One region of the Kocuria sp. CPCC 205260 genome, then DNA from elsewhere that is predicted to be linked to it. Evidence: riboswitches for the same ligand, from Rfam matches in the RefSeq annotation. Region 1 holds a riboswitch; each other region holds the start of a gene.

The links. A riboswitch is a leader RNA that binds a small molecule or an ion and turns the genes downstream of it on or off. The one in region 1 is predicted to bind S-adenosylmethionine.
Region 2: it holds a riboswitch for S-adenosylmethionine, as region 1 does, so the genes downstream of both, metE (5-methyltetrahydropteroyltriglutamate--homocysteine S-methyltransferase) here and RF645_RS11025 (MetQ/NlpA family ABC transporter substrate-binding protein) in region 1, are expected to answer to the same signal.
Region 3: it holds a riboswitch for S-adenosylmethionine, as region 1 does, so the genes downstream of both, RF645_RS04910 (hypothetical protein) here and RF645_RS11025 (MetQ/NlpA family ABC transporter substrate-binding protein) in region 1, are expected to answer to the same signal.
Region 4: it holds a riboswitch for S-adenosylmethionine, as region 1 does, so the genes downstream of both, RF645_RS07130 (O-acetylhomoserine aminocarboxypropyltransferase/cysteine synthase family protein) here and RF645_RS11025 (MetQ/NlpA family ABC transporter substrate-binding protein) in region 1, are expected to answer to the same signal.

What each region holds. Positions count from the first base shown of each region.
Region 1 is NZ_JAVKPT010000007.1:85,671-90,032, reverse strand. It holds gene RF645_RS11040 (cation acetate symporter) at 1-483, shown strand, start outside; gene RF645_RS11035 (GlsB/YeaQ/YmgE family stress response membrane protein) at 698-985, shown strand; gene dxr (1-deoxy-D-xylulose-5-phosphate reductoisomerase) at 1,137-2,411, shown strand; SAM riboswitch class IV at 2,514-2,626, shown strand; gene RF645_RS11025 (MetQ/NlpA family ABC transporter substrate-binding protein) at 2,726-3,604, shown strand; gene RF645_RS11020 (methionine ABC transporter ATP-binding protein) at 3,697-4,362, shown strand, end outside.
Region 2 is NZ_JAVKPT010000002.1:73,548-77,909, forward strand. It holds gene RF645_RS04995 (adenylosuccinate synthase) at 171-1,457, opposite strand; SAM riboswitch class I at 1,653-1,752, shown strand; gene metE (5-methyltetrahydropteroyltriglutamate--homocysteine S-methyltransferase) at 1,877-4,362, shown strand, end outside.
Region 3 is NZ_JAVKPT010000002.1:49,641-54,002, reverse strand. It holds gene RF645_RS04915 (sodium:alanine symporter family protein) at 1-1,437, shown strand, start outside; gene RF645_RS04910 (hypothetical protein) at 1,533-2,015, opposite strand; SAM riboswitch class IV at 2,050-2,163, opposite strand; gene RF645_RS04905 (hypothetical protein) at 2,225-2,647, opposite strand; gene RF645_RS04900 (2Fe-2S iron-sulfur cluster-binding protein) at 2,815-3,507, opposite strand; gene RF645_RS04895 (succinate dehydrogenase) at 3,579-4,362, opposite strand, start outside.
Region 4 is NZ_JAVKPT010000002.1:530,201-534,562, forward strand. It holds gene RF645_RS07115 (NAD-dependent epimerase/dehydratase family protein) at 1-63, opposite strand, end outside; gene RF645_RS07120 (hypothetical protein) at 299-745, opposite strand; gene RF645_RS07125 (acyltransferase) at 1,100-2,506, shown strand; SAM riboswitch class IV at 2,541-2,650, shown strand; gene RF645_RS07130 (O-acetylhomoserine aminocarboxypropyltransferase/cysteine synthase family protein) at 2,700-4,175, shown strand; gene RF645_RS07135 (cystathionine gamma-synthase) at 4,172-4,362, shown strand, end outside.

The DNA of each region.
Region 1 (4,362 bases):
CTCAAGAAGGGCAAGGCCACCGGCAAGGAGGAGCTGCGGGTCGGCAAGATCACCGTGGTCGTGATCGGCGTCGTGGCCGTCCTGGGCGGGATCGGTGCGCAGGGGCAGAACGTCGCCTTCCTGGTGGCCCTGGCCTTCGCGGTCGCAGCCTCGGCGAACCTGCCCACGATCCTGTTCTCGCTGTACTGGAAGCGCTTCACCACCCGCGGCGCGGTGTGGTCCATGTACGGCGGCCTGATCACCGCGGTCGTGCTGATCATCTTCTCCCCGGTGATGTCCGGGGCGGAGACCTCAATGATCGCCAGCGCCGACTTCGCCTGGTTCCCGCTGACCAACCCGGGCATCGTCTCGATCCCGGTCGGCTTCCTGCTGGCCATCATCGGCTCGCTCACGGAGAGCCGCCGCGAGAACCGCGAGAAGCAGGCCGAGATGGAGGTCCGCTCCATGACGGGAGTCGGGGCCGAGCCCCCGGTCGATCACTGAGCTGCGCGGCTCTCGGATCATCTCGGGGCTGACCTGGGGCGATTCGATGCACAAGTGCATCTGAGAGAAGTGTGAGAGACGCCTCAGCGGCTCGGGGCTAGGATGCTCCCCCCGAGCCGCTCAGGGTCTACTCTCGAGGAGATGCTCAGCAGTCTGAGCACTCGACCCCCAGTTCAGGGACGTCGCACTTGCGTCCCGGAAGAGGAGAAGCACCATGATCGGATCCATCATCGCCTGGCTGGTTCTCGGCATCATCGCCGGCGCCATCGCCAAGCTCATCATGCCCGGCAAGCAGGGCGGCGGCATCGTGATGACCATCATCCTGGGCATCGTCGGCGCCTTCGTCGGCGGCCTGATCGCCATGGTCATCCCGGGCCTGCACCCGGCCGGCAGCACCCTGTCCATCGGCTCGATCGTGCTCGCCATCATCGGCGCGCTCGTCGTGCTGTTCATCTACGGCGCCCTCACCAAGGGCAGCCGCGGCGGTGCCGTCGAGCGCTGAGCCGACGCGTTCCGCAGCACCTGCAAGCGCCCCGTCCCTCGTCGAGAGGGGCGGGGCGCTTCGTCTCCTCCGGGCCAGGGGGCGTGCGCGGAAGGGGGGGCGCGTCCAACGCGCTCCGGCAGCGCTGGAGGCAGGTCGGCATACTGGAGCCATGTCCGAGATCTCCAGCGAACAGCGTCCCGCCCCCCAGGCTCCCCTGTGGGCCGAGTCCCAGCGCCGCATCTGCATCCTGGGCTCGACCGGCTCCATCGGCACGCAGGCGCTCGACGTCGTGCGCACCGCCGCGGCGTCGGCCGATCAGCAGGCCCCATTCCGGGTGGTGGCCCTGGCGGCCGGCTCGTCGAACCTCGAGCTGCTCGCGGAGCAGGCCGTCGAGACCCGGGCCCCGCTCGTGGCGACGTCCGGCGATGTCCAGGACGCGGCGCTGCTCGAGCGCATGATCGCCTCGCGGGTCCTGGCGCTGGGGGAGGACTATTCCCCGCAGATCCTCGCGGGATCGGAGGCCGCCGTGCAGGCGGCGCGAGCGCCGGGGGCCGATCTCGTCCTCAACGGCATCACCGGCTCGATCGGGCTGGCCCCCACCCTTGCCGCCCTGGAGGCCGGCAAGCTGCTGGCCCTGGCCAACAAGGAGTCGCTGATCGCCGGCGGTGAGCTGGTGCGCCGGGCCGCGCAGGCCTCCCCGCACGACGACCCGCTGATCCCCGTGGACTCCGAGCACTCAGCCCTGGCCCAGGCGCTGCGCAGCGGCGCGTCGGCAGAGGTCGACCGGCTCGTGCTGACGGCCTCCGGCGGACCCTTCCGCGGGCGCTCGCGCGATTCCCTGCGGGACGTGCGCCCGCAGGACGCCCTGGCCCATCCCACCTGGGACATGGGGCTGATGGTGACCACGAACTCCTCGACCATGGTCAACAAGGCCCTCGAGGTCCTCGAGGCCCACCTGCTCTTCGACATCCCCTTGGAGCGCATCGACGTGGTGGTGCACCCGCAGTCCGTCGTGCACTCGATGGTGCAGTTCGTGGACGGCTCCACCATGGCTCAGGCCTCCCCGCCGGACATGCGCCTGCCGATCGCGCTGGGCCTCGGCTGGCCGCATCGGGTCCCGGGCGCCGCCTCGCCGTGCGACTGGACTCAGGCGGCGACCTGGAGCTTCGAGCCGCTGGATGAGGAGGCCTTCCCAGCGGTGCGTCTGCTCAAGGAGGCGGCGGCTTCAGGGCCCACCGGCCCTGCCGTGTTCAACGCCGCGAACGAGCAGGCGGTCCTGGCCTTCCACGCCGGGCGCCTGCGCTTCCTGGAGATCGTCGAGCTCGTGGCCGAAGTCGTGCGGGAGCATGAGCCCGTCGACGAGCTGAGCCTCGAATCGGTGCTGGCAGCCGAGGCCTGGGCTCGCTCCCGCGCTGATGAGCTGGTGAGGCAGAGGCGTCGATGAGCCGGGACGCGGCCGACGTGCAGTCGGTGCCTGAGCCAGAGCCCGTGCCAGGCCTCGTGGGGGGCTCGCCCGCACCGGACTCAGATGCTAGGATCTGCGCCGGATGACGAGATCCGGCGCGAAGCTCTGGCTGGCCGGACGGCAACCCTCTCACCGTGGTGGGGTGCCCCAGATGACCATCCGGCTCCGGTTCCGCACCGCGGCAAGCACGGATTTGGGTTCGTGCGCAGCATCGATGCGCACGCCTGACGTTCAGCGCCGCCGGTCACCCCGATGGGATCGGACAGCTCGCTGAACGAAAGGCAACCCCTCCCATGCGCGCACACCGTCTCTCCGCCCTGGCCGTGACCACAGTCCTCGGCCTGACCCTCGCCGGCTGCGGCGGCGGCGGCGACTCCGATGAGGCCCCCTACGACGACGGGGTCATCAAGATCGGCGTCGTCGGCACCACCCCCGTGAACGAGGCCCTCGTGGAGAAGGCCGAGGAGGAGGGCATCACCGTCGAGCTGGTCGAGCTCTCCGAGTACAGCCAGGTCAACCCGGCGACCGTCTCCGGCGACGTCGACATGAACTGGTTCCAGCACATCGCGTACCTGGCGGACTACAACAACAGCTCCGGGGAGAGCATCACCCCGATCGCCTCGACCTCGATCTACCCGCTGGGCCTGTACTCCAACAAGTACGAGTCGCTCGAGGACATCCAGGACGGCGACGAGATCGCCATCCCCAACGACTCGATCAACCAGTCGCGCGCGCTGCTGCTGCTGCAGGCCAACGGCCTGGTCGAGTTCACCTCGGACACCACCGCCCCGACCGAGTCGGACATCGACACCGAGGCCTCGAAGGTCTCCGTCACCCCGGTCTCGGCCGAGCAGACCGTGCTGTCTCTGGACTCCGTGGCCGGCTCCGTCATCAACAACGACTTCCTGGCCCGCGGCGACATCGATCCCGATTCGGCCCTGGCCTCCGACGGCGCCGAGAACGAGAACGCCCGTCCGTACGTGAACCTGTTCGCCACCACCGAGGCCAACAAGGACGACGAGACCCTCCACAAGGTCGCCGATCTCTTCCACACCCCGGAGGTCGAGGAGGCCGAGAAGGAGGACAGCAAGGGCACCGCGGTGACCATGGACCTCTCGCAGGAGGAGCTGGAGCAGGTCCTCTCCGATTACGAGGAGGACCTCCAGAAGTGACCCCGGCCGAGCAGTTCCACCCCGGCAGCGAGCCGGTGGCCGACGCCGCTGACACGCAGCGGCGTCGGCCCGGGCCCGAGACCGAGGCGATCGTGCGCTTCGACGGCGTCACCAAGTCCTTCACCACGGGCAAGGGCAGGACCAAGCGGGACGTGACCGCAGTCGACGATGTCACCCTCGACATCCGCCGAGGCGAGATCTTCGGCGTGATCGGCTACTCGGGTGCCGGCAAGTCCACGCTCGTGCGCCTGATCAACGGCCTGGAGCCGGTGACCTCCGGCGTCGTCGAGGTCGACGGCCGCCGGGTCGACGGCCGCACCGAGAATCAGCTGGCCCCGATCCGTCGCGACATCGGCATGATCTTCCAGCAGTTCAACCTGTTCACGTCGCGCTCCGTGGCCGGCAACGTCGAGTACCCGCTGAAGCAGGCGGGCTGGTCGGCGGCCGATCGCAGGGCGCGCGTGAAGGAGCTGCTCGAGTTCGTCGGGCTCTCTGAGCGGGCGGGCAACTACCCCGAGCAGCTCTCGGGCGGGCAGAAGCAGCGCGTGGGCATCGCCCGGGCGCTGGCTGCCAACCCCAAGATCCTGCTGGCCGACGAGTCCACCTCCGCACTGGACCCGGAGACCACCCAGGAGGTGCTGGCGCTGCTGCGCCGGGCCAACCGGGAGTTCGGGATCACGGTCGTGCTGATCACCCACGAGATGGACGTGGTGCGCTCGATCGCCGATCGCGTCGCGGTCATGGACAGCGGACGCGTG
Region 2 (4,362 bases), on a different contig from region 1:
GCGCAGCACGCCCAGGGGTCTGCCAGATGCTATCCGACACGGCGGGTGAGCCCGGTCCGCGCGCGGGACGGTCACGCAGCGGATGGTGACAGATCGGCACCCCATCAGGGCTGATGGGGTGCCGATCTGTCACCATCCCGAGCGCCTGTCATCGCACAGGCGAGGCGACGTCAGTCGATCAGGTCGCGCAGCTCGATCGTGTTCTCGCGGCCCGGGCCCACGCCGATCGCGGAGAACCGGGTGCCGGACATGGACTCGAGGGTCAGGACGTAGTCGCGCGCATTGGCCGGCAGGTCCTCGAGGGTCTGGGCCTGCGAGATGTCCTCCGACCAGCCGGGGAAGGTATCGTAGATCGGCTTGGCGTGGTGGAACTCGGTCTGCGTCATGGGCATCTCGTCGTGGCGCACGCCGTCGACGTCGTAGGCCACGCACACCGGGATCTCCTCGAGCCCGGTGAGGACGTCGAGCTTGGTCACGAAGTAGTCCGTGAAGCCGTTGATCCGCGAGGCGTGACGCGCCATCACGGCGTCGTACCAGCCGGTGCGGCGCGGGCGCCCGGTGTTCACGCCGAACTCGCCGCCCACGGTGCGCAGCCGCTCCCCGGACTCGTCGAACAGCTCGGTGGGGAACGGACCGGCGCCCACGCGGGTCGTGTACGCCTTGATGATGCCGATCGAGCGGGTCAGGCGCGTGGGCCCGATGCCCGCGCCCACGCAGGCGCCGCCGGTGGTGGGGTTCGACGAGGTCACGAACGGGTACGTGCCGTGATCAACGTCCAGGAAGGTGGCCTGCCCGCCCTCGAGCAGGACGGTCTCGTCGCGGTCCAGGGCGTCGTTGAGCAGGCGTGTGGAGTCCACGATCATGGGCGCCATGCGCTCGGCGTAGCCCATGAAGTAGTCCACGATCTCGTCGGTCTCGAACGCGCGGCGGTTGTAGACCTTGAGCAGCAGCTCGTTCTTCTGCCGCAGGGCGCCCTCGATCTTCTGGCGCAGGATCGACTCGTCGAGGATGTCCTGCGCGCGCAGGCCCAGGCGCCCGATCTTGTCCATGTACGCCGGCCCGATGCCGCGACCGGTGGTGCCGATCGCGCGCTTGCCCAGGAACCGCTCGGTGACCTGGTCGAGGGTCTGGTGGTACGGGGCCACCAGGTGCGCATTGGCCGAGATGCGCAGCTTGGAGGTGTCCGCGCCGCGGGCCTCGAGGCCGTCGATCTCCTCGAACAGCGCCTGCGGGTTGACCACCACGCCGTTGCCGATCACGGGGGTGGCCCGCGGGGAGAGGATGCCTGCGGGCAGCAGCTTGAGCTCGAACTTGTCGCCGCCCACCACCACGGTGTGCCCGGCGTTGTTGCCGCCGTTCGGCTTCACGACGTAGTCCGCGCGGCCGCCGAGGATGTCCGTGGCCTTGCCCTTGCCCTCATCGCCCCACTGGGCTCCGACGATCGAGATGGCTGGCATGCGATTGCTCTCCTGACTGGGCCCGCACGAGGTCTGGATGCCGCGCCACGCGCCTTGTGGAGGCCATGGCGGATCGCGCGCCACGGGCCGAGGGCGCGACGGTCCGGGGCGATCCTATCGCGCGCCCCTCCCTGGCGGCCGTGGGAGATCTCGGGGGTTGACAAGCAGGGCCGCCTGGGGTGGTATTTATCTCGCTATCTATCCAGAGCGACCGAGAGACCTGGCTCGTCGACGTCGCAGCAACCATCCCCGCGGATCTCGCGGGGAACGGTGCTCCCGCCAGGACCGATGGAGCGTCTTCTCAGACTTCCGTGGTCCACCGGCCCCGTGCCCCGCCGCATCTTCAGCGGCGGCGCGGGCCTCCGTGCGCACCCCGTGGTCTGCCCTCCATCGGGCATCCACGGAAAGGCGAACACGGAATGCCCGATCACCATCCCCCAGCACCGCGCTCGGATCGTCCCCCGGAGACGGGGGCGCCGTCGCGCCGCAAGACGGTGCCCGCGCTGTCCTACGAGCTCTACCCGCCGCGCAGCGCAGCCAGCACCGAGTCCCTCCTGCAGACCATCGAGGCCCTGGCGCCCACGGTGCCGGACTACGTCTCGGTCACCGCGGCGGTCGATCCGCAGCGCCGCGTCCAGTCCATGGCGCTGCTGTCCCACCTGATCTTCGAGACCCCGCTGCGCCCCCTGGCCCACGTGCTGTGCACGGGAGTCACGGAGATGCAGCTGCGCGAGCTGATCCACGAGCTGCTGGACCTGGGCGTGCGCGGCGTCCTGGCCCTGCGCGGGGACCGGGATCCGGCCGTCGAGCCCGGCCCTGAGGAGCTGCCCTTCGCCCGGCATCTGGTGGACCTGATCCGCTCGGTCGAGCGCGGCCGAGCCGCCCAGCTGTGCGCCGGCAACGTCTCGATCGGCGTGGCCGCCTATCCGATCAAGCACCCCGAGTCGACCTCCGTGCACCAGGACCTCGAGGTGCTGCTGGCCAAGCAGCGCGCCGGCGCCGACTTCGCGATCACTCAGCTCTACCCCGAGGCCGACGACTACGCGGCCTTCGTGTCCCGGGCTCGTCGCGCCGGAGTGGAGCTGCCGATCATCCCCGGGATCATGCCGGTCACGAGCCTGCGCCGGTACCTGCGCATCTGCGACCTGGCCGGCCTGGAGCCGGACCCGCTGCTGGCCCACGAGCTCGAGACGGCCGACTCGGACGCCGAGCGCCACCGGATCGGCGTCCGCTCTGCCGTGCACAGCGCACGCGCTGCCTTGGATTCCGGGGCTCCCGGGCTGCACCTCTACACGTTCAACCAGCACGAGGCCGCCCTGGACGTCCTGGAGCAGCTCGATCTGCCCCGCCCCACCCCTTCAGCCGGACTCGCCGGACTCATCCCCGCATCCCAGCCCGCCGACGGGCGCCCCATCCGCACCTATAAGGAGACCGCAGTGACCATCTCGAACGACGCCCAGCCCGCCGCCTTCCCGACCGCCACGATCCTGGGCTATCCCCGCATCGGCCCGAACCGCGAGCTCAAGCGCGCGCTCGAGTCGCACTGGGCCGGACGCAGCGACCTGGAGCAGCTCGAGTCCTCCGCCGCCGAGCTGCGTGCCTCCACCGCCGAGCGCCTCGAGGGGCTGGGCCTGGAGCAGGCCTCGGCCGTGCCCGGCTCCTACGCGCTCTACGACCACGTGCTCGACACCCTGATCGCCGTCGGCGCGGTGCCGACGCGCTTCGGCGACCTGCGCACCGAGACCGGAACCGTGGACCGCTCCGGGGAGTTCGTGCTGGCCCGCGGCGACGACGCCCGGCAGCCGCTCGAGATGACCAAGTGGTTCGACACCAACTACCACTACCTGGTGCCCGAGATCGGCGCGCAGACGCAGTTCGCCGCAGCGCCCGGCCGCCTGCTGGAGCAGCTGGCCGAGGCCTCCGAGCAGGGCCGGAGCCTGCGCCCCGTGCTCGTGGGCCCGGTGACCTTCCTGGCCCTGGCCAAGGACGACGGCACCGCAGCCGAGCCCATCGAGCCCCTGGATCGTCTCGAGGAGCTGCTGCCGATCTACGGCGAGATCCTCGCAGCACTCGAGGATGCCGGGGCCGAGTGGGTGCAGATCGACGAGCCCGCCCTGGTCGCGGACCACTCCCGCCTCTCTCAGCAGGACCTGCGCGCGGCGATCGAGCGCGCGGCCGGATACCTGGGAGGGCTCGACGAGCGCCCCCAGCTGCTGCTCACCTCCCCCTACGGCGATGCGGGCGAGCTGCTCGGCGCGCTGACCGGCTCGGGTGCCGAGGCCGTGCACGTGGACCTCGTTCGCGGCGGTCTCACCGACGACCAGCTCGGCCTGTTCACTTCGGCAGACGCCCCGGTGCTCGTGGCCGGAGTCGTCAACGGGCGCAACGTCTGGCGCACCGACCTCTCCGCCGCACTCGAGCGGCTCGAGGGCTTCCGCGACGCAGGCGCCCGGGTCTCCGTGGCCACGTCGAACTCGCTGATCCACGTGCCGCACACCCTCGAGGCCGAGCCCGAGCTCGACCCCGAGATCCGGTCCTGGCTGGCCTTCGCCGACGAGAAGGTGCGCGAGGTCGCCGTCCTGGCACGCGGGCTCGCCGAGGGCCGCGGGGCCGTGGCCGCCGAGCTGCAGGAGGCCGACGAGGCCCGCCGCACCCGCGCTGCGGCCCCGGGTGTGCGCATCGACGAGGTCCGCGGCCGCACTGCTTCCCTCACCGAGGCCGACTCGCAGCGCGGCACCGCCGAGCAGCGTCGCGCAGCCCAGGCGGGACGCTCGTTCGGCAGCGGCCGCCTTCCAGTGCTGCCCACCACCACGATCGGGTCCTTCCCCCAGACCGGGGAGGTCCGCCGCGCCCGCGCCGATCACCGCGCCGGACGGATCGACGACGCCGCCTACGACGGCTTCCT
Region 3 (4,362 bases), on a different contig from region 1:
TGGATCGTCTTCGCGATCCTGATCGGCACGGGTATCTACCTGACGATCAGGACCAGGGCGGTCCAGTGGCGGTCCGTCCCGGAAATGTTCCGGGTGCTGCGAGACCCTCCCGGTGAGGACCCGGACGGCAAGAAGTCGATCTCGTCGTTCCGCGCGTTCACCGTCTCGGCGGCCTCACGCGTGGGCACGGGTAACATCGCCGGCGTGGCCATCGCGATCAGCGTGGGCGGGCCCGGCGCCGTGTTCTGGATGTGGGCCATCGCGGCCATCGGCGGCGCCAGCGCGTTCGTCGAGTCGCTGCTGGGCCAGCTCTACAAGCGCAAGGGCGAGACCGGCTACTACGGTGGACCGGCCTACTACATGACCTACGGGCTCAAGAAGCACTGGATGGGCATCCTGTTCGCGGTGATCATCACCGTCACCTACGGCCTGGTGTTCAACTCGGTGCAGTCCAACGCGATCGTGGACTCGCTGTCGGGCTCGCTGGACATCGACCCGTCGGCCGCCGGGGCCCTGCCCTTCAAGCTGATCGTGGGCGCAGTGGTCGTCGTGCTGACCGCCTCCATCATCTTCGGCGGCGCCCGCCGCATCTCCGCGGTCACCCAGGCAGTCGTGCCGGTCATGGCCATCCTGTACGTGCTGCTCGGGCTCCTGGTCGTCGTCCTGAACATCGGCGAGGTCCCCGGCATGGTCGCCGACATCGTCCTGGGCGCCTTCGGCATCCGCGAGTTCGTGGTGGGCGGCTTCATGGCCGTGTTCGTCCAGGGCCTGCGCCGCGGACTGTTCTCCAATGAGGCCGGCATGGGCTCCGCGCCGAACGCCGGTGCCTCGGCCTCCGTCTCTCACCCGGCCAAGCAGGGCTTCGTGCAGTCCCTGGGCGTCTACTTCGACACCTGGCTCGTCTGCTCGGTCACGGCGTTCATCGTGCTGCTGTCCAACCCGAGCTTCGGCGACTCTGCCCAGGGCGCCTCGCTCACGCAGACGGCACTGGGTCTGCAGCTGGGCACCTGGGCGGTCCACTTCCTGACCATCGCGATCTTCCTGTTCGCCTTCAGCTCGGTGATCGGCAACTACTTCTACGGCGAGGCGAACATCATGTTCCTCACCCGCTCGCGCGCGGTGATGAACGGCTACCGCCTGCTGGTGCTCCTGTCCGTGATGGTCGGCTCGGTGGTCGCCCTGGATCTTGTGTGGTCTCTGGCCGACGTGATGATGGCGATCATGGCCACGATCAACCTGATCGCCCTGATCCTCCTGGCGCCCGTCGCCGTCAAGGTGATGAAGAACTACGAGGCCCAGCGCCGCCGCGGTGAGGAGCCCACCTTCAACGGCTCCGACATCCCCGGCCTCACCGGGCTGGATGCCTGGGACGGCACCGACGTGATCACCACCGGCGCGTTCTGGACCCAGCAGATGAAGCGCGTGGGCAAGGCCTGACCCGCTTCCGCCGCTGAACGACGACGCAGCCCTCCTCCCAGCCATAGCGGCGGGGAGGAGGGCTGTTTCGTCGGGTCGGTCGCCGAGGGCCCCGATCAGCGCTGACCGACGGCCTTCAAGCAGTGCCTTGCCGCTGTGATCGGGTCCTCCAGGTGGTTCATGCGCTCGATCCACAGGGCCCAGACCCTCAGGTCGTAGGCGACATCCGGGTCGTGCTCCTGGTCCTGGCGCATGACGATCAACGTCACCAGCATCTCCCAGGCGCTCTCCGGGGTGTGTCCGAGAGCGCGGGCGGCCCGAGCCACCTCCGGGGCATTGTTCACGTTGGGCAGGTTGCCGAAGCGCCACACGCTGTGCGCGCAGGCCATGACGGTCGTTGAGTGGCCCTTGCGGGGGAGGAGGAACAGGACTCTGCTCCACTCCCGGGCCTCCCGATCTCCGAAGTCGATCCACCGGTGGTTCGTGCGCGGCGGCACCACGGGTGCCTCCGGTGCGAGGTGCAGCGGCACGTTGTAGGGATGCAGATGCTCGAGATCGGAGCGCTTCGACTCCAGTGCTTGGTGCAGTGCGTCGGACATGAGGTCCTGCCTTCCGGGCCGCGCAGCGCGACCCCGTCGAGTCTTGCCTCAGCGAGTGCGCTGAGGCCCGTTCTGCTCTGGAAGCACCCGGGAATCGAGTTCGGGTTGCTGCGCGGCCGGCCAGGCCCGTGAGGCCGCGCTCTTGAACGTGTCCTGAAATTACAAGAAGGCTCCGACAGCACAAGCCCCATGACGCGGTGGTGCCGTGCTCACAGCACCAGGACCTGCGGCAGGACGCCGAAGATGACGGCGAGCACGAGCGTGAGCAGATGCAAGACCAGGAAGACGGTTGCGGCAGTCTTCACCCCGGAGGACGGGTACATCTCGCGCGGCATGCGGATGCGGGGGTAGATGGCCAGCGCCGCACCCAGGATCGCCGGGGCGCCCAGGGGCAGGAACGCGACGAGCATGGCAGCGACCAGATCGGCGGTGCCGCCGAAGTCGGGCTCCGTGACTGTGGACGCGGCGCCGATCGAGAACAGGATCGTGAGCGGGGAGAGCAACAGTGCACCGGCCAGCACGAGGATCGTGAGCACCAGAGCGGTGACGGCGCTGCCGGGCGCGGAGGGCCTCGGGGACCAGGTGGCCTGCGGGTAGGCGTAGGGCTGAGCCTGCGGGATATAGGGGTGCATCGTGGACTCCTGGTCGAGCGGGAGAGGTGAGTTGCTGATGCAAATATATGACCCCGCCCGAGTGTTCGCAACTGCGAATGCTAAGGGGCGCGCAGGCGTGTAACTACAAGAATCCCGGAGGCGCACTCCGGCGCCGCAGCGCCAGGCCGCCGCCGCGGCCTGGCGACTCAGCGACGACGGCGCAGATGCTCCCTCGCCACTGCCGAGAGATTCTCCAGCGGCAGCCCGGCGGGGCAGACCTCGGTGCAGTCGCCCAGGGTGGAGCACGGCCCGAAGCTCTCCTCGGCGGCGTCGAGCACCTTGCCGGAGCGGGTGCGGCGGTCGTCGTCGTCCTTGGCCAGCGGGGGGAGCTCGGTGAGCAGCGAGCCCACGAACAGCTGGCCGGAGCCGTTGGGGCAGGCGGCCACGCAGGCCCCGCAGCTGATGCACCCGGCCTCGGTCAGTGCCTTCATGCCCACGGGGCCTCCGGCGGCCTTGACCACGGTGCGCAGCGCGGCCTTCTTGTCCACGGACAGGTCCTTCTTCACGGGGAAGGCGGCTGCGCGCAGCGGCTCGATCCGCACGCGCTCGCCGTCAGTGAAGGCCGCAACCTGCTGCTGGCACGAGGCCCGGTTGAGCTGGGGGCCGTGGGCCACGCCGTCGACCGTGACGCCGCACTTGCCGCAGATGCCCTCGCGGCAGCCGTCGTCGTAGGAGATCGGCTCCATGCCCTCGGGCAGCTGCTCGTTGAGCAGGTCGAGCAGCTCCAGCACGGTCGTCTGGGGGCTCACGCCGGTGACGGTGTGGGTCTCGAAACCGCCCTCGGACTCGCCGTCGGCCTGGCGCCAGACCTCGACCTGCAGGGTGCCGGTGATGCGCATGGGACTCCTTCGGTGCCCTCGCGCCGGGACCCGGTCGCGGAAGGCGGTGTTGCAGTGCGGGGGAGGACGGCTCAGCGCACCAGGCGCAGGAGCACGGCCACGGGGATGGAGGCGTTGCCCAGGGCCACGCCGGTGCCGACCAGCCGCCCGGCCAGCTCGAAGCGCTCGCGGGCACCGCGCTGGGCGGACAAGCCGGTGTCATTGCCGATCTGGACCAGGCCCTGGGAGGTGTGGGCGGCCAGCGCCAGCATGGCGGCCAGGTACAGCCCGGCCACGGGCGGGCGGCGCAGGGATGCCACCAGGTTGTCGTAGGCGGCACCGGGCTCGTGACGGCGCGAGGCGGCCGGCCGCGTGCCCAGCGTGAGATCCGCCAGGTGGAAGGCCGTGAACAGCCCCAGGACGGTGCCGGTCGAGCGCATGGAGCGCTTGAGCCTCTGCCAGCGGGTGCGCCGACGACCCTGCGGCAGCGGCCTGGGCTGAGCGGCAGCACGGCGCTCGGAGGCCTGGGCGCGCACGGTCAGCACCGCCGCGCAGCTCAGGTGGGTCAGCGCATCGGCCAGCAGCACGACCCGGAAGGCCCACAGCACGGTGCGCCGCGGCAGGACCGGCGCCCCCAGCGTGCGCAGGTGGTGGGCGTAGGAGTCGAAGCGGCCGCGTCCCAGGTAGACCTGCAGATTGCCCAGCATGTGGATCACGGTGTACCCGGAGAGCACGGCGCCGCTGGAGGCCATGGCGAGCTTCACGTCCGGGGTGGGCGGGAAGCGCTCGGAGGTCTCCAGGGCCCAGGCCCAAAGACGACCGGCGGACTCCTCGAGGGTGCGCCGCGTGGCAGGTGAGACCGCGGAGAGGACTCGC
Region 4 (4,362 bases), on a different contig from region 1:
CGAGAGGTGCAGGGCGGCAGGCCAGCCGCAGAATCCGTCGCCGCCGAGGATCGCAATCTTCACGTCATCTCCGTTTCCGTGCGCCTCTCGGCGCGGGGATCGGAAGGATCACGACGCCGAGCCGAGCGGGCTGGTGCTGTAGAAGGTCGTCGTCCACCCTGCAACCCCGGAATGAACCGACGGTGAACGAGCGGCATGCGAGGGCTGGTGCGCTCGAGCCGCCCGCGGGAGGGGACCTCCTGATTGTGTCATCTGCCTCCGACGGGTGCGCAGAGCGACGGCTCCGGCGCGGGCCGGATCAGGCCGGGAGCCGGCTCTCTCGGAGGCTCAGGGTCTTCTCCGCTCGGGCGGCCGGTGCGGGCTCCGGGCCCAGGAGCTGCTGGCGGACCTCTTCCGTGGGCAGGGACTCGCCTGGGGCGATGAACACCGAGGCCAGGTCCTGGACGTCGCACGGGGTCAGGCCCTTGGAGGTGGGCTCCCAGCCCTCCGGGATGAGGTGGCGCTGCTGCGTGCCGCACTTCTGGCAGAAGTACTCGACGCGTCCGCCGGAGCGGACCGCGCAGCGCAGCACGCGGCCCATGATCCGGCGCAGCCCCGGGACGCGGCTGCGCTTGCGGGTGGAGGGCAGGAAGACCCGGAACTTGAGGTAGAGATCGGTGGTGCACTCATGGCACATGGGGGAGCGGGGCGTCTTGTGGTGCTGGGGAGACCCCAGCCGGCCCAGTCTGGTGCTCGTGACAGTCACTGCTGCTCCTGCGCTGATCGTCGGAATTGCGGGGGAAGGGTCTCCGACGTCATCGTGGTGCGACCCGAGTCCAGATTAGGCGATCCGCTGTGCCGCGTACAGACCCACCGGGGGAAGCGGAGCTGTCTCTCAGCCCTGCCACAGCGCGGATCCAGGCGGATTCATGCCCGATCCGCCATATCTAAATGACTCTTGGGTAACCGTAACAGCGGAGGCCTTCCTGCAGAAGGCCTCGGGGCGATCCGATGCCCCTGACCTGCGGAAGAAGACGCTCTGACGTCACAATCGCGCTGCTGCGCTCCCGGGCACCCGCCGCGCCACCTGCGATGCCGCCGCCGTGTGACGATCGGAGACGTGACGAAGCTGAGCACCTCCCGCGGCCGGCGCGCTGCGCAGACCATCCCTGCGCAGCGCGATCTCGCGCTGGATGCTGCTCGGGTCGCCTGCCTGATCGCCATGGTCGTGCTCCACATCCTGCTGGTCACGCTCACGACGGATCCGAGCACGGGCGCGCTGCGCAGCGTCATGGCACCCACGGAGGCCTCCTGGTACGCCCCGGTGTCATGGCTCGTGCAGGTCATGCCGCTGTTCTTCGTGGTGGGAGGGTGCGCCTCGGCGATCTCGTGGTCGCGCCAGTCGGCGGAGGGCGTCCGCGGGCCGGCCTGGGTGCGCGCCCGGCTGCTGCGCCTGGTCGTGCCGGCGAGCGCTGTGTGGGTCGCCCTGGCGCTGGCCGGCGCCCTCGCGGCGCTCGTGGGGATGCCCGCCGACTGGGCCTCGATGGCGCTTCAGGGGCTCGGGATGCACCTGTGGTTCGTGGGCGCCTACACCGCGTGCCTGGTCGGTGTGCCGCTGCTGCACGGGCTGCACGATCGCCGGCCCGTCCTCACCCTGGCTGCGCTGGTGGGGCTCAGCGCTGCGATCGAGGTGCTGCGCATCGCCGCGGAGCAGCCGTGGTGGGGCCTGCTCGGCTTCGCGCCGGTCTGGCTGGCGATCCATCAGATCGGCTTCTTCCGCCACGACGGATCCTTCGCTCGTGCCTCGGCAGGAAGACTGCTCGGGATCACGGCCCTGTCGGTCCTGGTGATGCTCTGCCTGACGAGCCTGCCCTGGTGGGGTGCGGACGGACTGTCGGCCCTGAACCCGCCCACGCTGTGCATGATCGCCCTCGGCGCGGCTCAGGCCTGCGTCCTGCAGCTGTGCTCGCCGGCTCTCGAGCGGCTCATGCGATGGCGTCCCGCGCAGGCCGTCGCCTGGGTCGTCGGCTCGCGGGCCACGACCCTGTACCTGTGGCACCTGCCGGTGATCGTGGCCGTGATGGCGGTGTGGTGGCTGCTCGGCGGCCCGGATCCGGTGCCCGGCTCGGCGCAGTGGTGGCTGTGGCGCCTGCCGATCGGGCTGCTGTGCTGGGCGATGGTCCTGCTGGTCGTGCGTCCGCTGGGCGTCCTGGAGGCCGTGGCGGGGCGGATCGTCGCCCGCGAGCCCGAACCGGAGGGGCCCGCAGCCGGAGGATCGCCCTCGGGTGAGCGGCCCTCGAGCGCGCCCCGAGCCGACGGATCCGCGCCGCTGCGAGCTTCGAGTCCCGATCGCTCCTCATCGCCGGACGGACGGGCGTGGGTCCGCATCCTCGCAGCGGCCGTCCTCGTCTTCTCCGCAGCCGTGCTGGAGGTCCGCTTCCTGCTCGGCATCCCGCTGGCCCTCGGCGGCGCGGCGGCCATGGTCGCGGCGGTCCTGCTGCTGGTCCCGCCCGCACGGAGGTCCTGACGGCTCGATCGGTGGGGTGCTAGTATGGGACCGGCTTCACGAGACACAGCTGCCAAGCTCCGACTTGGCTGTGCACCAACCCCATGTTCAAGGGTGGTTCGGATGACGAAGCGGCCTGCACCTGACGCAGCGCACGAACAAGCTCCGGCGGGACGTGCAGGTCAAGAGCACCCCGTCACGGAAGACACCTCTCATGACGTCCTCGCCCTGCGACGAGCTCAAGAGCTCGACCTCGCTGGCCACACGCCAGATCCACGCCGGCCGGACAGGATCCGATCCGGGCGCCCCTGCCGCCCCCGCCCAGGCCACGCTGCCGGTGCCGATCTACCAGTCCTCGGCCTTCGAATTCCCGGACCACGCGGCTGCCGCCGCCATGTTCGCCCAGACCACCCCGGGCTTCACCTACTCCCGCACGGGCAACCCCACGGTCGCCGTCCTGGAGCAGAAGGTCGCCGATCTCGAGGGCGGAGTGGGAGCCGTGGCCATGGGCTCGGGCCAGTCCGCCGTCGCCGCGGCCCTGCTCGCGCTGATCAGCACGGGCCCCGGCAAGCACCTGGTGGTCTCGGAGAAGATCTACGGCGGCACCGTCGACCTGCTCGGTGACACGCTGGCCGATCTCGGCGCGACCGTCACCTACGTCGATCCCGCTGACCCCTCGGCCTGGTCGGAGGCGATCACGGAGGACACTCGGGGCTTCTTCCTCGAGTCCATCGGCAACCCGCTGGCCACGCTGGCGGATCTGGACGCGATCTCCCGCATCGCCCATGAGCGGGGGATCCCGGTGATCGTCGACTCGACCCTGGCCACGCCGATCCTGTACCGGCCCTTCGAGCACGGGGCGGACATCGTGGTGCATTCGGCCACCAAGTTCTTCGGCGGGCACGGGACGTCGCTGGCCGGCGTCGTGATCGACTCCGGTCGCTTCGACTGGGAGGCCGAGGCCGCTCGCTGGCCGCAGTTCACCGAGCCGCGAGCGCGCTGGGGCGGGATCAGCCTGTGCGAGAAGCTGCGCGGCGGCTCGCCGTTCCTGCATCTGTGCCGGGCCAAGTTCGTGCACGACCTGGGTCTGACGCTCTCGCCGTTCAACGCCTCCCAGATCATCCAGGGCCTCGAGACGCTGGACCTGCGCATGCGCCGCCACTCGGACAGCGCCGCTCGCATCGCCGAGTTCCTGAGCACGCATCCGGCGGTGCGCTGCGTGCACCACCCCCTGATCGAGGGCTCCGCCGATCGGGAGATCGCCGAGCGCGACTTCCCCCAGGGCGTCGGGTCGGTCTTCGGCTTCGAGCTGGAGTGCTCGGATGCCGCAGTGGCCGGATTCGTCGACTCCCTGCGGCTTTTCAAGCTGGTGGCCAACATCGGCGACGTCCGCTCGCTGATCAACCATCCCGCGGCCATGACCCACTGCCGTCTCTCGGAGGAGCAGCGACTGGCCGGCGGGATCAGCTGGCAGACCCTGCGGCTGTCGATCGGGCTGGAGGCGGTCGACGACCTGATCGCCGATCTGCAGTCCTCGCTCGATGAGCTGCTGCGCGTCGAGGCCGCGCGCGGCGCTGAGATCCCGGCCGCAGAAGGTGCCCCGGGACCGTCGACGGACGGCGCCCCGGTGCGCTCCGAGGACGAGCCGAGCGGCGCGCGCCGCGACCAGCGCCAGGAGGTGCAGGCATGAGCGGGTTCACCACGCGCGCCGTCCACGCCGGCCAGGAGCCGGACCGACTGACCGGTGCGGTCATCCCGCCGGTCTACCAGACCTCCACCTTCGTCCAGGACGGCATCAACGTCCTGCGCGACGGCCACGAGTACTCCCGCGGCTCCAATCCCACCCGCAATGCCTTCGAGGAGCAGCTGTGCGCGCT